Regions from separate parts of the Paracidovorax sp. genome, predicted to be linked through region 2. Evidence: predicted binding sites of a transcription regulator. Region 2 holds the regulator's gene; each other region holds the start of a gene.
The links. Region 2 encodes FNR, which switches genes on or off when oxygen is low (the NO sensors DNR and NnrR bind a similar motif). Its sites were predicted from a motif close to TTGATNNNNATCAA; they were not measured.
Positions count from the first base shown of each region.

Region 1 (5,252 bases), on a different contig from region 2:
GGCTGCATGGCCTGGGCGTGCGCAAGGGCGACCGCGTGATGCTCTGCATGCAGAACTGCCCGCAGCTGGTGGTTGCGCATTTCGCCATCCTGCGAGCCAACGCGGTGGTGGTGCCGGTCAATCCGATGAACCGGGCGGAGGAACTCAAGCACTACATCACCGATCCCGACAGCCGCGCGGCCATCACCACCGCCGATCTGGCGGCCGACATCTGCCAGGCCAGCGCCGGGCTACCGTCCGAGTCGGGTCTGCGCCATGTGATCGTCACTCATTTCAGCGACGCGTTCGACCCGGATGCCGGGGGCGCCGATGCCGTGCCTCCCCAATGGCGCGACTGGCTCTGTGGCCGGCACGCGCTGCCCACGCTGGCGGGCGGCGAGGTCCATGCCTGGACCGAGGCGCTGGCCTGCACCGAACCCGCGCCGGCGCACGAGGCGGCGTCCGGCGATCTGGCCGTGCTGCCCTACACCAGCGGCACCACCGGCCTGCCCAAGGGCTGCATCCACCCGCACCGCAGCATCATGCACAACACCGTCGCCGGCAGCCTGTGGGGCACGGCCACGCCAGAGAGCGTGGTGCTGGCGGTGGTGCCCATGTTCCACATCACGGGCATGGTGAGCATGATGCACACCACCATCTACTGCGGCGGTACGCTGGTCATCATGCCGCGCTGGGATAGGGATCTGGCGGGCCGGCTCATCTCGCACTACCGCGTCACCAGTTGGACCAATATCCCCACCATGGTCATCGACCTGCTGGGCAGCCCGCGCTTCGCTGAATACGACCTGTCGAGCCTGAGCTATATCGGTGGCGGCGGCGCGGCCATGCCGCAGGCCGTGGCCCAGCGCCTCTTCGAGCAGTACGGGCTGCGCTATTCCGAAGGCTATGGCCTCACCGAGACCGCCGCGCCCTCGCATGCCAATCCGCCGGATCATCCCAAGCAGCAATGCCTGGGCATTCCCTTCATGAGCACGGATGCGCGCGTGGTGGACCCGGACACGCTGCGCGAGTTGCCCGTGGGCGAGCAGGGCGAGATCGTCATCCACGGCCCCGAGGTGTTCGACGGCTACTGGAAACGGCCCGACGCCACCGAGGCCGCGTTCATCAAACTGGACGGCAAGCGCTTCTTCCGCTCGGGCGACCTGGGGCACATGGACGAGGAGGGCTACTTCTTCCTCACCGACCGGCTCAAGCGCATGATCAACGCCAGCGGCTTCAAGGTCTGGCCGGCCGAGGTGGAGGCGCTGATGTTCCGTCACCCTGCGATCCAGGAAGCCTGTGTGATCTCCGCGCGCGATGCCTATCGCGGAGAGACCGTCAAGGCGGTGGTGGTGCTGCGCAGCGAGCAGCGCGGGCGGGTATCCGAGGCCGAGATCGTCGCTTGGTGCCACGACAACATGGCCGTCTACAAAGCCCCGCGCATCGTTCAGTTCGCCGACGCGCTGCCCAAGAGCGGCAGTGGCAAGGTGATGTGGCGCGCGTTGCAGGAGGCCGAACCGGCCTAGGACAGTTCAGGCCGGCATCTGGCGGGGGTGGTTCGATGGAGCAGGCCCTGGGTCGGCCAGTTCGGCCAGCTCCCGGTCCAGCAGGGCCGGATCGTCCATTTGCAACTCGATCAGGCGGCGCAGATGCGTCACGCTGTCGAGGTCGATCACACGGCACAGCAGGCCGACCAGCGTCCCGTCTGTCCGCCGGTCGACATGTGCGAGTTCGGCCGACATGGAGATGTGCGCGTCGTCCGGCCCGAGCGGGATTGCCAGCAGGCAGGGCATGCCCACGGCCAGCGCCAGATCGGGCGGTACGCGCAGCAACGCGCCCTTGAGCGAGAGGTCCAGAACCTGGGCCGCGACGGTGCCGTGGCCGGTGGTGAACTGGGCGGGTGCGTCGAACGCGATGCGGATGAACTGGCGGCGCTCTGAGACCATGGGTGAACTCCTGATGCTTGCCCGGCATGCTAGCGCAGGGCGTCCAACACGGGTGCAGCCCGTTCAGTACGCGAGGGTGATTTCCATCGCGTGGACCCGTCTCGTTTCGACACTGGCTCGTCCGCCGTGCCTTAAGCTTGCTGCCCTATGAGCCAAGTGACCTTCTCGCCTCCCTATGCCCACCTGGGGGGCCTTGCCCAGCAATTGCAATCCGCCGGGCATGCGGTCGTCCGTCCGCAGGACGTGGCCGCTTGGGCGGGCGTGGAGTTGGCCGGGCTGCAGGCACTGGGCGCCGGCTGGGGCGATCTGCCGCCTGATGAGTTCTTGAAGGACGGCGGCCGGTACCGTCGCCGCCGGCATGCGAGCTTCGTGGCGGAACCCGGCGCCGTGGGCGAGCCCTTCGCCCTGCACGCCGTGCCGCACCGCGCGCACTGGCAGCCTCTGGAATACAACGCGCTGCACGGCGGCATGGAGCGCTGGTTCGCGCCCATGGAAGAGGCGGTACTGGCCGCACCGGCCTGGCAGCGGCTGATGGCCGCGCTGGCGGGGCTGGCGCAATCGGCGCTCGCCTCCACGCCCGAGCGCTGGTTCATGGAGGCGCACCAGTTCCGCATCGACACCGCCGGCGGCATAGGCCGGCCCACGCCCGAAGGCGCTCACCGTGATGGAGTCGATCTGGTGGCCGTCTTTCTCGTTGCGCGCGAGGGCGTCAAGGGTGGCGAGACCCGTATCTTCGAAGCCACGGGCCCATTCGGCCAGCGTTTCACCCTGACCGAACCCTGGTCGTTGCTGCTGCTGGACGATGCCCGCATGATCCATGAGACCACGCCCATCCAGCCCTTGGCAGAGGGAGGCTGGCGCGATACGCTGGTCGTCACCTGCCGGCGCGGCGGCTTTCAGCAGGCCGCCTCCTGAGCCTGTGCCGAAAGCCCCGGGCTATGACGGACATCAAGATCCGCACCTGGCGGCGCTGCCACACTGTCGGCATGAGCCCGGCCGTGCGTGGCCGTTCATCCACTGTCAAGGAGCACCTCTCATGTTCAAGCACATCCTGATTCCCGTCGATGGTTCCAATACCGCGCTGAACGCGGCGACCAAGGCAGCAGGCCTGGCCAAGATCTTCGGCAGCAAGGTGACGGCACTCTATGTGGTGGACCCGTACCCCTTCACCGGCGTCGGAGCCGACTTCGCCTACGGCCAGTCGCAGTACCTGACGGCCGCCACCGCGGAAGCCAACACTGCGCTGGATGCCGCCAAGGCGGTCTTTGAGCAGGCGGGTGTGGCCGTGGAGACGACCATCGGCGAAGGCCATGCCATCCACGACGGCATCGCCCGCGCTGCCGAAACCACCGGCGCCGACCTGATCGTCATGGGCTCGCACGGCCGGCGCGGCCTGGAAAAGCTGGTGCTGGGCAGCGTGACCCAGCGCGTGCTGGGCGTGGCCCACGTGCCCGTGCTGGTGGTGCGCGACTAAGCGTGCGCCGACGCGCGCCGCGCGCTGGCGTGAGATGTTCCTGCGCCCCCGCCCTCTTGGGTTGATGCGGCGCTGGGCCTCCTGCGGGAGCCCCTGTCTTGGGGCGCAGAAGGGGCCCCGCGCCGGGGCCTCTGGTCACTCTATCTTGGCGCCCGAGGCTTCCACGATACCCTTCCACTTCGCGTGGTCGGCCTTGATCAGGGCGCCGAACTGCGCCACCGACATCGCCTCGGGCTCCGCGCCCTGGGCCTGGATGGCAGCCTTGACATCGGGCAGGGCCAGAAGCTTGTTGACCTCTGCATGGATGCGGTTGACTACGCCGGCCGGCGTGTTCGCGGGCGCGAGCAGGCCGTACCAGGTGCTGACGTCGAACCCCGCATAGCCCGATTCGGACACCGTCGGCACATCAGGCAGGCTGGAGCTGCGCTTGGCGGAGGTCACGGCCAGCGGGCGCAGCTTGCCCGACTTGATCTGGCCCATGGCCGAGGGCACGGACGACACCAGCAAGTCCACATTGCCCGAGAGCGCATCCATCAGCGCGGGGCTGGAGCCCTTGTACGGCACATGGACCAGCTTCACTCCCGCGGCCTTCTCGAACAGATCGCCTGCCAAGTGAATGGAGGTGCCGTTGCCCGGCGAGCCATAGGTGATGCTGCCCGGCTTGGCCTTGGCGGCAGCCACGACGTCGGCCAGGGTCTTGAAGCGGGACTGTGCGCTGGTCGCGATCAGCACCGGGGTGTAGGCCACATGGGCGACGGGAGTAAGGTCGCGCGTCGTGTCCCAGGGTAGGTTCTTGTACAGCCAGGGCCCGATGACCAGGTTGTCCTTCTGGCCCATCACGATGTCGTAGCCGGTGGGCGCGGCCTTCACGGCTTCGGTGATGCCCACCGTGCCGCCCGCACCGGCGCGGTTGTCTGCCACCACCGTCCAGTGCGCGGTCTCGCCCAGCTTGGTACCCACCAGGCGCGCCAGAATGTCGGTGCCGCCGCCGGGCGGGAAGGGCACGATCATGCGGATGGGCTTGTTGGGGTAGTCGGCCGGCGCCGCGGCGCCTTGCGCGTGCGCGCCGGTGGCGGCCACGAAGGCGAGGGCGGTGAAGGACAGCAGGGTGCGAATCATGATGTTGTGTGTCTCCGTGCGGTTGTTGAATCCCAGTACTCGCGCAGATTGTGCCTGGGGCGGCGGCAAGATCGATGCTCGGTGGTGTCGGTGTGGTCAGGGCCGTGGGTGCGCGCGCTCGATGGCCGCACAGACTGCATCCGCCTGTGGCGCGGCATCGAGACGCGCCCAGACGCGTTGCACGCCGTCAGAGCCATCGGCCCCCTGCAGGCCGTGGTCTGCACCTGGCATGCGCCAGCTGCAGAATGGGGCCGGCCTCTGTGCAGCGCGTGCGGCGAAACGCTCGTAGGCTTCTGCTGGCACGGCGGCATCAGCGCCGCCCCACACCTGCAGGATCGGCCATGGGCCGCCGATCAACTCATCGGCCACACGCCAGCGGAACAGGTCGCGCCAATATCCCAGCGGCCGGCCTTGTGCCCATGCCGCATCGGGTTGGGGCCCTTGTGCCTTGCGTTCCAAAGCGTGCCATGCTCCCGCTGCTCCCAGGCGCTGAGCCTGCAGTGCTCCCGCTTCGCCGGGGTCCAGCCCCGATGCCGACAGCAGCAGCAAGCCAGTGGGCCAGGGCACGGTCGGCGCCAGCGCAGCCAGCAGTTCACCGCCCTCGGAAATTCCGGCGATCCAGGTGGGCCGGGCGGGGCCATCCCAGGGCAGGGCGGCCAGGGCGGCACGCGCATCGTCTTGCCAGCGCGCCAACCTGTCCTGCGCTTCAAAGCCTGACGGGCATGCGGCGGGTG
Region 1 covers NZ_JBXYZY010000001.1:599,526-604,777, forward strand. Annotated here, with positions in the region: gene AC3A84_RS02745 (long-chain fatty acid--CoA ligase) at 1-1,505, shown strand, start outside; gene AC3A84_RS02750 (PilZ domain-containing protein) at 1,512-1,925, opposite strand; gene AC3A84_RS02755 (2OG-Fe dioxygenase family protein) at 2,073-2,840, shown strand; gene AC3A84_RS02760 (universal stress protein) at 2,962-3,399, shown strand; gene AC3A84_RS02765 (tripartite tricarboxylate transporter substrate binding protein) at 3,535-4,518, opposite strand; gene AC3A84_RS02770 (alpha/beta hydrolase) at 4,615-5,252, opposite strand, start outside.
Region 1: the regulator FNR is predicted to act here: its motif matches at 2,864-2,877, upstream of AC3A84_RS02760 (universal stress protein).

Region 2 (5,252 bases):
CTGGACAGGCTTCAGCTTCGTGGGCTACTTCGTGCCCATCCGCCTGCTGGGGGCGGAGCTGTTGGCACTGCAGGGCTCGTGGCAGATCTTCTGGGTGGCGTTCTACGCCCTTGCCACCTACGGCAACGCCGGTTTCATGCGCGAGCAGGTGTGCAAGTACATGTGCCCCTATGCGCGCTTTCAGAGCGCCATGTTCGACAGCGACACGCTGATCGTGACCTATGACCAGGCCCGCGGCGAGCCGCGCGGCCCGCGCAACAAGTCGGTGGCCGACCCTCGGGCGCAGGGGCTCGGCGACTGCATCGACTGCACCCTGTGCGTGCAGGTCTGCCCGGTGGGGATCGACATCCGCAACGGCCTGCAGTACGAGTGCATCGGCTGCGGCCTGTGCGTGGATGCCTGCAATACCGTGATGGACAAGATGCGCTATGCGCCGGGCCTGATCCGCTTTTCGACCCAGAACGGCGTGGAGCGCCGCTGGAGCCAGCCGCAGATACTGCGTCGCGTGCTGCGCCCGCGCGTGCTGATCTACAGTGCGGTGCTGGTGCTGCTGTGCATCGGCATGCTGGCCAGCCTGGTGGGGCGTACGCCGCTCAAGGTGGACGTGGTGCGCGACCGCGCCGCGCTCTCGCGCATCGTGGCCGGCGGCCGGCTGGAGAACGTTTACCGTCTGCAGATCATGAATGCCACCGAGGGGCCCCAGCGTTACCGTATCGGCGCGCGAGGCCTGACAGGGCTGGAGGTCGCCTCCGAGCCCGAGGTGGAGGTGGGCCCGGCCGAGGCGCGCTGGGTGGCCGTGCGGCTGCAGGTGCCCTACGGCTCGGCCGAGCCGGGGTCGCACCCGGTGTATTTCGAGGTGCGCGCCCAGGGAGCAGCGGCGCAGGTGTCCGAAAAGTCGGTGTTTCTGGTGCCGCGCTGATGGCCGTGCCCCCAAGCGATCGTCAATAGGTACAAGGTTCTTGGTGAAGCGGACTGTGCGCCGCGAAGGAGTGTGAGCATGACCCCCATCGTTTCATCCGCCGGGCAGCCAGCCGGGCCCGTGTCCCAGCCCTGGTGGCGCTACGGCCATGTGTGGCTCATCATCGCGGGGCCGGCCATCGTGGTGGTCGCAGGCCTGGTGACGCTCTGGCTGGCACTGAGTCGACCCGATCCGGTGCTGGCAGAGGACTACTACCAGCGCGGGCTCGACATCAACAAGACGCTGCGCCAGGACGCCGCCGCCATGGTGCCGGCCCTCAAGGGCCGCAACCATGCGGCCACGCCTGTGCAGGATCGGCCCTGAGCACGTCTCGCGCGAAGGAGAAGACACCATGCTGAAACAGCGACTGATGTGGATCGCCTGGCCCGCCTTTTTGATGGCGGGCGTGATGGAGATGGTCGTCTTTGCCTGTGTGGATCCGCAGGCGCTGCACTGGGCGGACCAGCCGCTCGCGCTCTCGCGCGAAGGGGTCTATACCCTGGCGTTCTTCGTGTTCTGGGCCATCATCATGCTGTCCGGCGCACTCACCACCTTGCTGTCGCTCTCGCCCTTCGAGATCAACCGTTGCCCGGTGCCGGAATGCGAGCGGCCCGCAGACTGCGCGAAATACCCGCGCTAGCACGGCAGCGCGCGCGCACCTGGCGCCCAGTGGGTGTTAGGAGGGGTGTCGCTTCAGTGGCAGGCCTGGTTCTGGCTGTTGACGATGCGCTTGAGCGCCTCTGTGTCGAGGATGCGCACATGGCGCTGCTTCACCTCGACGATGCCTTCCTCGACGAACTTCGAGAAGGTGCGGCTCACGGTCTCGAGCTTCAGGCCCAGGTAGCTGCCGATTTCCTCGCGCGTCATGCGCAGCACCAGTTCGGACTGCGAGAAGCCGCGGGCATGCAGACGCTGCACCAGGTTCAGCAGGAAGGCCGCCAACCGCTCCTCGGCGCGCATGCTGCCCAGCAGGAGCATCACGCCGTGCTCGCGCACGATCTCGCGGCTCATGATCTTGTGCACATGGTTCTGCAGGGCCGTGACCTCGCGCGACAGTTCTTCGATGCGGTCGAAGGGCATGACGCAGACCTCGGCATCTTCCAGCGCGACGGCGTCGCAGCTATGGTGGTCGTTCACGATGCCGTCCAGGCCAATGATCTCGCCGGCCATCTGGAAGCCTGTCACCTGGTCGCGGCCGTCCTCCGTGGCCACGCAGGTCTTGAAGAAGCCGGTGCGGATGGCGAAGAGCGAAGTGAAGGCCTCGCCATTGCGGAACAGAGTTCCCCCGCGCTTGACCTTGCGGCGCACGGCGACGATCTCGTCGATCCGTTGCAGCTGCTGCTCGTTCAGGCCCATGGGCATGCACAGTTCGCGCAGGTTGCAGTTGGAGCAGGCCACTTTGATGGTTTGCGGATTCATATGCACGGAGCTCCTGTAGTGGCTTCGTCGCATCGGGCGAACCGGCGACGGTCGTGCGGTACGGCCCAGGGGCCCTATCGCACAAGAGGTTTCAATTCATTGACGTCTCTGCTGATTGTCTCAGCGCGCTTGCAGACATCGCTTGATGCACATCAAGGACGGCCGAGGGGCCCTGCGGCAAAGTTCGGAGCCGGACCCCAAGGAATTCCTCATGAATGCTGTCACTCCCGAGCTACTGCGTCGCTTCGACGTGCCAGGGCCACGCTACACCTCCTATCCGACGGCGGACCGGTTCGTCGAGGCATTCGGGCAGGACGAGTATGTCCTCGCGTTGCAGCAGCGGCGCGCCGGAGCAGCCTCGATGGCGCTTCCGCTCTCCCTTTATGTGCATATTCCGTTCTGCGAATCGCTCTGCTATTACTGCGCTTGCAACAAGATCATCACGCGCCACCCCGAGCGCGCCACCACCTACTTGCGCTATTTGAGCCGCGAGATTGACCTGCACACCGCGCAGTGCGGGGTGGGGCAGCCCGTAAGCCAGCTGCACCTGGGCGGCGGCAGCCCCACCTTCCTGCCGGATGCGGCGCTGCGCGAACTCATGGCCATTTTGCGGCGCAGCTTCGCGCTGGTGCCGGGCGGTGAATACTCGATCGAGGTGGATCCGCGCACCGTGACCGAGGAGCGCCTGGCCGTGCTGGCCGAGCTGGGCTTCAACCGCCTGAGCTTCGGCGTGCAGGACTTCGACCCCGAAGTGCAGAAGGCCGTCCACCGGGTACAGCCCTCTGCCCAGGTGTTCAGCCTCGTGGAGGCCGCCCGGCGCCTCGGCTTCGAGTCGATCAATGTCGATCTGATCTACGGCCTGCCCCGCCAGACGCCCGAGTCCTTCGACCGTACGCTGGAGCAGATCGCGCTGCTGCGGCCAGACCGCATCGCCCTCTACGCCTATGCCCACCTGCCGGAGCGCTTCAAGCCGCAGCGGCGCATCGTCACGGCCGAGCTGCCGCAGGCTTCTGCCAAGGTGTCCATGCTCTCGCGCTCGCTCCAGTCCTTGGGCGACGCAGGCTATGTGTATGTAGGCATGGACCATTTCGCTTTGCCGCACGATCCTTTGGCCGTGGCCAAGCGCCAGGGCCGGCTGCATCGCAATTTCCAAGGCTACAGCACCCAGCCCGACTGCGACCTGATTGGCCTCGGCGTCTCGGCCATCGGCCGCGTGGGTGCCACCTACAGCCAGAACGCCAAGACGCTGGACGAGTACTACGACTTCCTCGACCAGGGCCGGCTGCCGGTGGTGCGGGGGCTCGCACTCACCCGCGACGACCTGGTACGCCGTGCCGTCATCATGGCGCTGATGTGCCAGGGCGAGGTGCTGTTCGAGCCCATGGAGCAATCCTGGCTGATCGATTTCCGCCGGTATTTCGCCGCCGAGATCGAGCAACTGCACGATCTGCAGGAGCAGGGGCTGGCGACGGTGACAGACGACGCCATCACGGTCACGCCCATGGGCTGGTTCTTCGTGCGCGGCGTGGCCATGGTGTTCGACCGCCATCTGCAGGTGGACCGCAACCGCGCGCGGTTCTCTCGCATCATCTGACGGCCACCCACCCATGCTGGCAACTACCGCCTGGACCGCCCTGGCCATGGGCCTTCTGGGCGGGCCGCACTGCCTGGCCATGTGTGCCGCGCCGTGCGGGGCGATCACCCGCTCGTCAGTGAGTGGGGCCGCTGAGGCCCCTGCGGCAGAGCACGTGCTGAGGCGCCTGGAGCGGCCATCGCTCTCGCGCACCGCGCTTTTCCATGCCGGACGCATCGCGGGCTATGCGACGGCTGGCGCGCTGGCCGCGACGGCCATGGACCGGCTCGCTTGGCTGACTCAGCAGACCTCTGCGCTCAAGCCGGCTTGGACGCTGCTGCATGTCGCCGTGCTGGCCTGGGGGCTGTTGATGCTGCTGCAGGCGCGTCAGCCGGCCTGGATCGAGCGGGCTGGGCGCGGCGCGTGGCGTCGGGTGGCTCCGGCGGTAGGGCGGCGGGGCGGGGCGCTGGCCGCAGGCGGTGCGTGGGCGCTCATGCCCTGCGGCTTGCTGTACTCGGCGCTGCTCGTGGCTGCGCTCTCCGGCAGCGTGGGGGCCGGGGCGGCCACCATGGCGCTCTTTGGTCTGGGCGGCACCGTGTGGCTGCTGGCCGGGCCCTGGGCCTGGGGGCGGTTGCGCAGCCGGATCGACCAGGCCCGCGGCGGTTGGGGCACGCGCCTGTCGGGGCTGCTGCTGTGTGGGGTCGCGGCGTGGGCGCTGTGGCTGGATCTGAGCCATTCGTCGCCCGGATTGTGGTGCCTTCCATAGCGTTTGGCTATCGGATTTCGGTCTGGGTGTGGTTGTCTGAAGAGGCGTAGTGGGCATGTTGCCAACCCGAGTTCGTGGCTGACGATATATTCGGCGGTCTCCTTCAACGCGACGCGTTGCGCGGTCCCGCTTATCTCGTGAACAACAGCAGCGTCCTCATCGACATCCGTCAGCTACGGGTCGGTATGTACATTCAGCTCGATGTGGGCTGGCTGCGGCATCCTTTTCCGACCAGCAGCTTCAAGTTGACCAGCGCCGACCAGATCCACCAGCTGCGATCGCTGGGCGTTCCGCAGATCCGTTACGTTCCGGCCAAAAGCGACCCCTATGAGGACGAGCTGGTACGCCAGACCGACGCGCAACCTCGGGATGGCAGTCCGGTGCCGGCGCCGTCTTCTCCAATGGAGCCGCCGCTTTCCGGCGAGGCGCCGGTTGCGCTGACGGGGATTTCCGCGCTGCGCGCTCGCCGGCTGGCGGCCCTGGCGCTGGTCAATGCCCAGCGGGTTGCCGTGGAGCGCTGCGACCAGCGCTTTTCC
Region 2 covers NZ_JBXYZY010000003.1:180,270-185,521, forward strand. Annotated here, with positions in the region: gene ccoG (cytochrome c oxidase accessory protein CcoG) at 1-919, shown strand, start outside; gene AC3A84_RS04660 (FixH family protein) at 998-1,282, shown strand; gene AC3A84_RS04665 (hypothetical protein) at 1,311-1,598, shown strand; gene fnr (fumarate/nitrate reduction transcriptional regulator Fnr) at 1,652-2,377, opposite strand; gene hemN (oxygen-independent coproporphyrinogen III oxidase) at 2,589-3,971, shown strand; gene AC3A84_RS04680 (sulfite exporter TauE/SafE family protein) at 3,985-4,716, shown strand; gene AC3A84_RS04685 (cyclic di-GMP phosphodiesterase) at 4,791-5,252, shown strand, end outside.

Region 3 (5,252 bases), on a different contig from region 2:
GGGCGCGTCGCGGTTGGCCCAGGGTTCGCAGTAGCTCACCGAGATCTGCGCCGCGTTGGCGAAACTCGTCTCCAGCGCCGCATCGGGCTGGCGATCGACCACAGTGACCTCATGGCCCTGCTCAAGCAGATGCCAGGCGGTGGAAATGCCGATGATGCCGGCGCCGAGAACGATGGTTTTCATAGCTGTGCAGTGTGCTGTCCGTTGGCTTGAATTAAAAGCGAAATTAAACTTGCTCCGAATTCATCAGACACACTTATAGAGAGTCCGCCATGAGCACCTACGACCCCGCAGCCCTCGAGTGTCTGGCCGCCATCGTGGAAGAGGGCGGGTTCGAGCGCGCGGCGCAGCGCCTGAACGTCACGCAGTCGGCCGTTTCGCAGCGGCTGCGCGCGCTGGAGGCGCAGGTGGGATCGGTGCTCATCGTGCGCAGCCGGCCGCTCAAGCCCACCAGCGCCGGGCAGCTGCTGCTCAAGCACACCAAGCAGCTGCGCCTGCTGCGCGCCGACCTGGAGCGCGACCTGCAGGACCTCGCCCCCAGCGCGCCGGGCGGCGGGCGCGAGGACGAGCGCATTTCCATCGCCATCAACGCCGACAGCATCGCCACCTGGGCGCTGGACGCGCTGCACGCCCTGGTGCGCCAGCGCCTGCCGCTGGAGATCATCGCGGATGACCAGGACTTCACCCAGGAATGGCTGCGATCGGGCCAGGTGCTGGGCTGCGTGACCACGCTCAAGAGCGCTCTGCGTGGCTGCAAGGTCGTGCCGCTCGGCGCCATGCCTTATGTGGCCGTGGCGGCGCCGGACCTCGCTCGCCGCTACCTCCCGCAAGGGCTGACGGCGCACAACTTCCGCGACGTGGCTTTCGTCGCCTTCAACCGCAAGGACGACCTGCAGGCGGAATTCGTCGCCCGCACTTTCGGCCTGAAGCGCGTGGCGCTGCAGCAGTTGTTCGTGCCCAGCTCCGAAGGCCAGGTCCGCGCCGTGGTCGCTGGCTGGGGCGCCAGCGTGGTTCCTGAGGCGCTGGCCCGCCCGCTGCTGGACGATGGCCGGCTGGTGGACCTGGCTGCCGGCCATACGCTGCCGGTGCAACTCTATTGGCACTGCTGGAATCTGGAGTCCGACGTGCTGGACGCGCTGACCGATGCGCTCACCAGTGCAGCAGCCCATGCGCTGCGGTCCACGCCCGGCTGACGCCGCACGCATGCCGGCCATGACGGTGCGACGTGTGACTGTCTTGCAACATGTTGCCGGCCGCGCTCCGGTGATTCGGCGGGGTTGAGTCAGGCTATCGATAAGATCATGGCGATGAACATTTTGCAGCTCCGCCGCTCCTTCAAGGAGCAGATGCACCAGGCGCGTGAGCAGGCCATTGTTGTCGCCGCCAGCCGTTTGATGGGGGAAAAGGGCTTCGAGGCCATGACCGTGGATGAGGTGGCCAGCGCCGCTGGAATCGCCAAGGCCAGCCTCTACAAACACTTCGCGGGCAAGGACGAACTCTGCGCGGCCGCCATGGTGCATGCCGTGGAGCGCGCCAACCAGTTCCTGGCCGGCCTGGACCCGGCGCTCTCGGCGCTCGCCCGGCTGAGTCTGCTGCTGCGTTGGCTGCTCGAATTGCAGCTCACCGACGAGATGCCGCTCATGCTGAGCCGCAATTCGGGCCTGGCCGCCGCGCTGGGGGGGTGCGAGCCCTATCAGGCATCGCTGAGCCTGCTGCGCACGCAGGTCCAGGAGTGGGTTCTGGAGGCGCAGAAGTCGGGCGACATCAGCAGCGCCCTGCCGGCCGAGTTGATCGTGTGCGCGCTCTTCGCGCGCTCGGCCGACCCCATGCTGACTCTGCTGCGCGAACGCGGCGGCTACAGCGACGAGCAGGTCGTGGACTGGGTGGTGCAGACCTGCCTGGCGGGCCTCGCCGCGCGGCGCTGACGCGGCCGGAGCACTCAGCGAACGAGCAGCACCGGTACGCGGCTGTTGGCCAGCACCTGCGTGCTGACCGAGCCCATCACCAGATTGCCCAGCGCACCGTGGCCGTGCGTGCCCATCACCAGCAGGTCATAGCGGCCCGAGTCGGCCACCTTGGCGATGGTCTCGCCCACCGGGCCGACCTTGACGATGGTCTTGATCTGCACGCCGTGGCGGGCGAGGAACTTGTCCACCGGCGCCATGACCTTCTCGCCCTCTTCGGCGTAATACTTGTCCACCACCTGCTTGCCCAGGGCGGCGCGCGCACGCGGCGGCAGCTGGGGCTGAACGGTAACGGCGGTGAAGCTGTGCGTGCCGGCCAGCAACTCCTGGTGGGTGGCCAGGTAGGCGAGCATCTTCTTGGTGTAGGGACTGCCGTCCACGGCGAGCAGGATGTTCATGCGATGTCTCCAGGGTGGGGAATGCCAGACTAAAGCGGGCGAACGTCTGCCGTCTTGACCTGGGTCATTGCCCGGCAGGTTCCGGCGCCGCGCGCTGCGCAGGGATGGTGCCCCGTGCCGCCCATCATACGGTCACGGTTGCATGGGGCTGGAACGATGCCTGCTCGCCTTTGCGGGCATAACCCAGCGGGTTCGCAACCACGCGGCAGCGCCAGGGCGTGCCGTCGTCGCGGGTACCCTGGACGGTGTAGTCGCTGGGTGCGTGCAGGTGGCCGTGCAGCCAGAGGTCGGCATGGGGCAGCAGGCCATCGAGCGCGTTGCAGAACCCGGCCGTGCCGGGCACCAGGCCGTAGCGGGGGTCGGCGCTCAGCAGGCTGGGCGCGAAGTGGGTGACTGCCACCGTCGGCCCTTCTGTCCAGGGTGCTGCGAGTGCATCGCGCAGCCAGGACTGGCAGGCGAGGGCTTCTTCGCGCATGGCCTCTGCCAGGAAGGGCTCGCCCGCGCGCGTGCCGCCCGTCTTCTTCAGGTAGAAGTTCGCAGCGCGGAAGGCCTTGTCGCGCAGGCGCAGGCGCCGCGTGACGTCGTGGGCGTGCTCGTGTTCGGCCAGGGCGTCGAAGTCGCTCCAGAGCGTGGTGCCGACGAAGCGCACGCCGCCCAGCGCCAGGGTGGCGCGGTCCAGCCAGGCGATGCCCAGCCGCTCGCAGGTGCGTTGCAGGCGCACTCGCGCGGCGTCGAAGTCCTGTGCGTCGTATTCGTGGTTGCCCGGCACGAACAGCACGGGGACCGGCCAGCCCGCGTGCTGGGGCAGTGGCGAGAAGCGCGCCAGGCCAAAGTCTTCGTCTTCCAGCTGCGAGCCGGTCTGGTAGGAGCCGATGTCGCCCGCCAGCACCAGCACGTCGGCGCCGGGCGCGGGGGTGGCGGTGAAGTGGGGGTGGGTTTCCAGGTGCAGGTCGGACAGCAGCTGGATGGTGGTTTTCTTCTGCCTCGTCGGCGTCGCTTGCGTCATTTCGCCGATTGTGGCGTGAGCGCCTCTTGGGGTGCGCCGCTGCGGCGGCCCGAGCGCTCCATCGCGTCGCGCAGCCAGCGGTGGCCACCGTCGTGCCGGCGGCTGCGGTGCCAGAGCGCATCGACATGCACGGTGGGCAGCGGCATGGGCAGCGGTCGCCAAACGAGTTCGTTCGTGAGGCTGGCCACGCCTACGAAGTGCCGCGGCAGCACGGTCAGCAGGTCGCTGGCGGCCACCACGCGGCCGGCGGTGAAGAACTGGTTCACCGTGAGCACCACGCGCCGCTCGCGGCCCAGCGCCGTCAGCGCCTCGTCGATGAAGCCGTAGGGCCGGCCCGAAAAGCTCACCAACAGATGGCGGGCCGCGCAGAAGCGGTCGAGCGTCAGCGGCACGCCCGCCAGCGGGTGGCCTTGGCGCATCACGCAGACGTATTCGCCGTCGTAGATGCGCGTGCTCTCGTAGGCGACCAGGTTGCCCGATTGCGCGCGTGCCGTCAGGTCGGCCATCACGGCGGGAAAGTAGCCCACGGCCAGGTCGGCGGCCTCGTCGTCCAGCAACTGGCGCGGGTCGCGCGTGGTCAGCGGCACCACGCGCAGCGAGACGCCTGGCGCCTCGCGTTCGAGGATCTCCATCAGTGGCGGTATCAGCATGGCACCCGTCGCATCTGCCATTGCCAGCACGAAGGCGGTGTTGGCTGTCGCAGGGTCGAAATCGCCCGGCGCGAGCGACTGCTGCAGCTGCGCGAGCGCGGCGCGCACCGCCGGCCAGAGCGCCTGCGCGCGCGGCGTGGGCTCCACGCCCTGGCCGCTGCGCACCAGCAATTCGTCGCCCAGCGCATCGCGCAGCCGGCGCAGGGCGTTGCTCACGGCCGGCTGGGTGAGCGACAGCGTCTCGGCGGCGCGTGTCAGGTTGCGTTCCGACATCACGGCGTCGAACACGCGCAGCAGGTTCAGGTCGAAGGTTCTGAAATTGAGGGGCTGCATGCGTTCATCATCACTCGGATGAATGACTGGGATTCAAGATATAAAGTGGACTGCGGTTGGGGTAAACCCTATGATTCACCCCACTAGCCCGGCAATTTCGCCACAAGCGGCTTACAAGGGTTTCACATCATGACCAGCTTCGTCCAAGTCGATTACCGCACCGAACACCCCGGCGTGCAGCGCGTCGAGAACGCCGCCGCCACCCTCAAGGGCGCCTACGCCAACGTCACCAGCGCCCGTGCCGGCGCCTCCCTGCTGCTTGCCGCCATCGTGGCCGCGCTGCTGGTGGTGGCCAACAAGTTCATCGACAGCTGGGGCGAAGGCCACCTGCTGGCAGCCTGGATGGTGCTGTGGATGGTCGCCTTCGCCGCCCTGGCTCTGCTGGCCGGCCCGATCCGCCGCGTGGTCTTGAGCCTGCGCGCCCAGTATGCCCTGTGGGTCGAAGCCCTGCGCCGTGAAGAGGAAGATGAGCGTACCTGGAACGCCGCCCTGCGCGATGCGCGCATCATGGCCGACCTCAGCCGCGCCATGAATGGCATGGCCGTGGACAACGTCCGCCGCTACTACTGATCCCGCAGGGCCTCAGAGCCCGCCGATCCCCGAGAAGCGTTCAGGGCACCGCAAGGTGCCCTTTTTCATGGGTGCTGCAGAAAACTGCTATTGAAAATATAGCTGTTCGCGCAGGCGTTGAAAGCGCTGCAGCGCGAAATGAGTCCAAAGACGAGCCTTCGGCACGCGGCCTCGCTGCGCGGGTGGCGGGCCTACCAGGACGGCCCCCAGCGGGCACCTGCTGGCTCACGGCTTGTCGCGCCTGGCTACTGGGCGCGGTCGCGCGCTGACGCGGGGCACAGGGGTGAGGCGGTGACACGGCCGGGGAGTCTGATTGCTATCAAAAAAATAG
Region 3 covers NZ_JBXYZY010000029.1:117,380-122,631, reverse strand. Annotated here, with positions in the region: gene AC3A84_RS11780 (D-amino acid dehydrogenase) at 1-183, opposite strand, end outside; gene AC3A84_RS11775 (LysR family transcriptional regulator ArgP) at 273-1,193, shown strand; gene AC3A84_RS11770 (TetR/AcrR family transcriptional regulator) at 1,302-1,925, shown strand; gene AC3A84_RS11765 (universal stress protein) at 1,940-2,362, opposite strand; gene AC3A84_RS11760 (metallophosphoesterase) at 2,487-3,368, opposite strand; gene AC3A84_RS11755 (LysR family transcriptional regulator) at 3,365-4,351, opposite strand; gene AC3A84_RS11750 (hypothetical protein) at 4,481-4,921, shown strand.
Region 3: the regulator FNR is predicted to act here: its motif matches at 2,417-2,430, upstream of AC3A84_RS11765 (universal stress protein).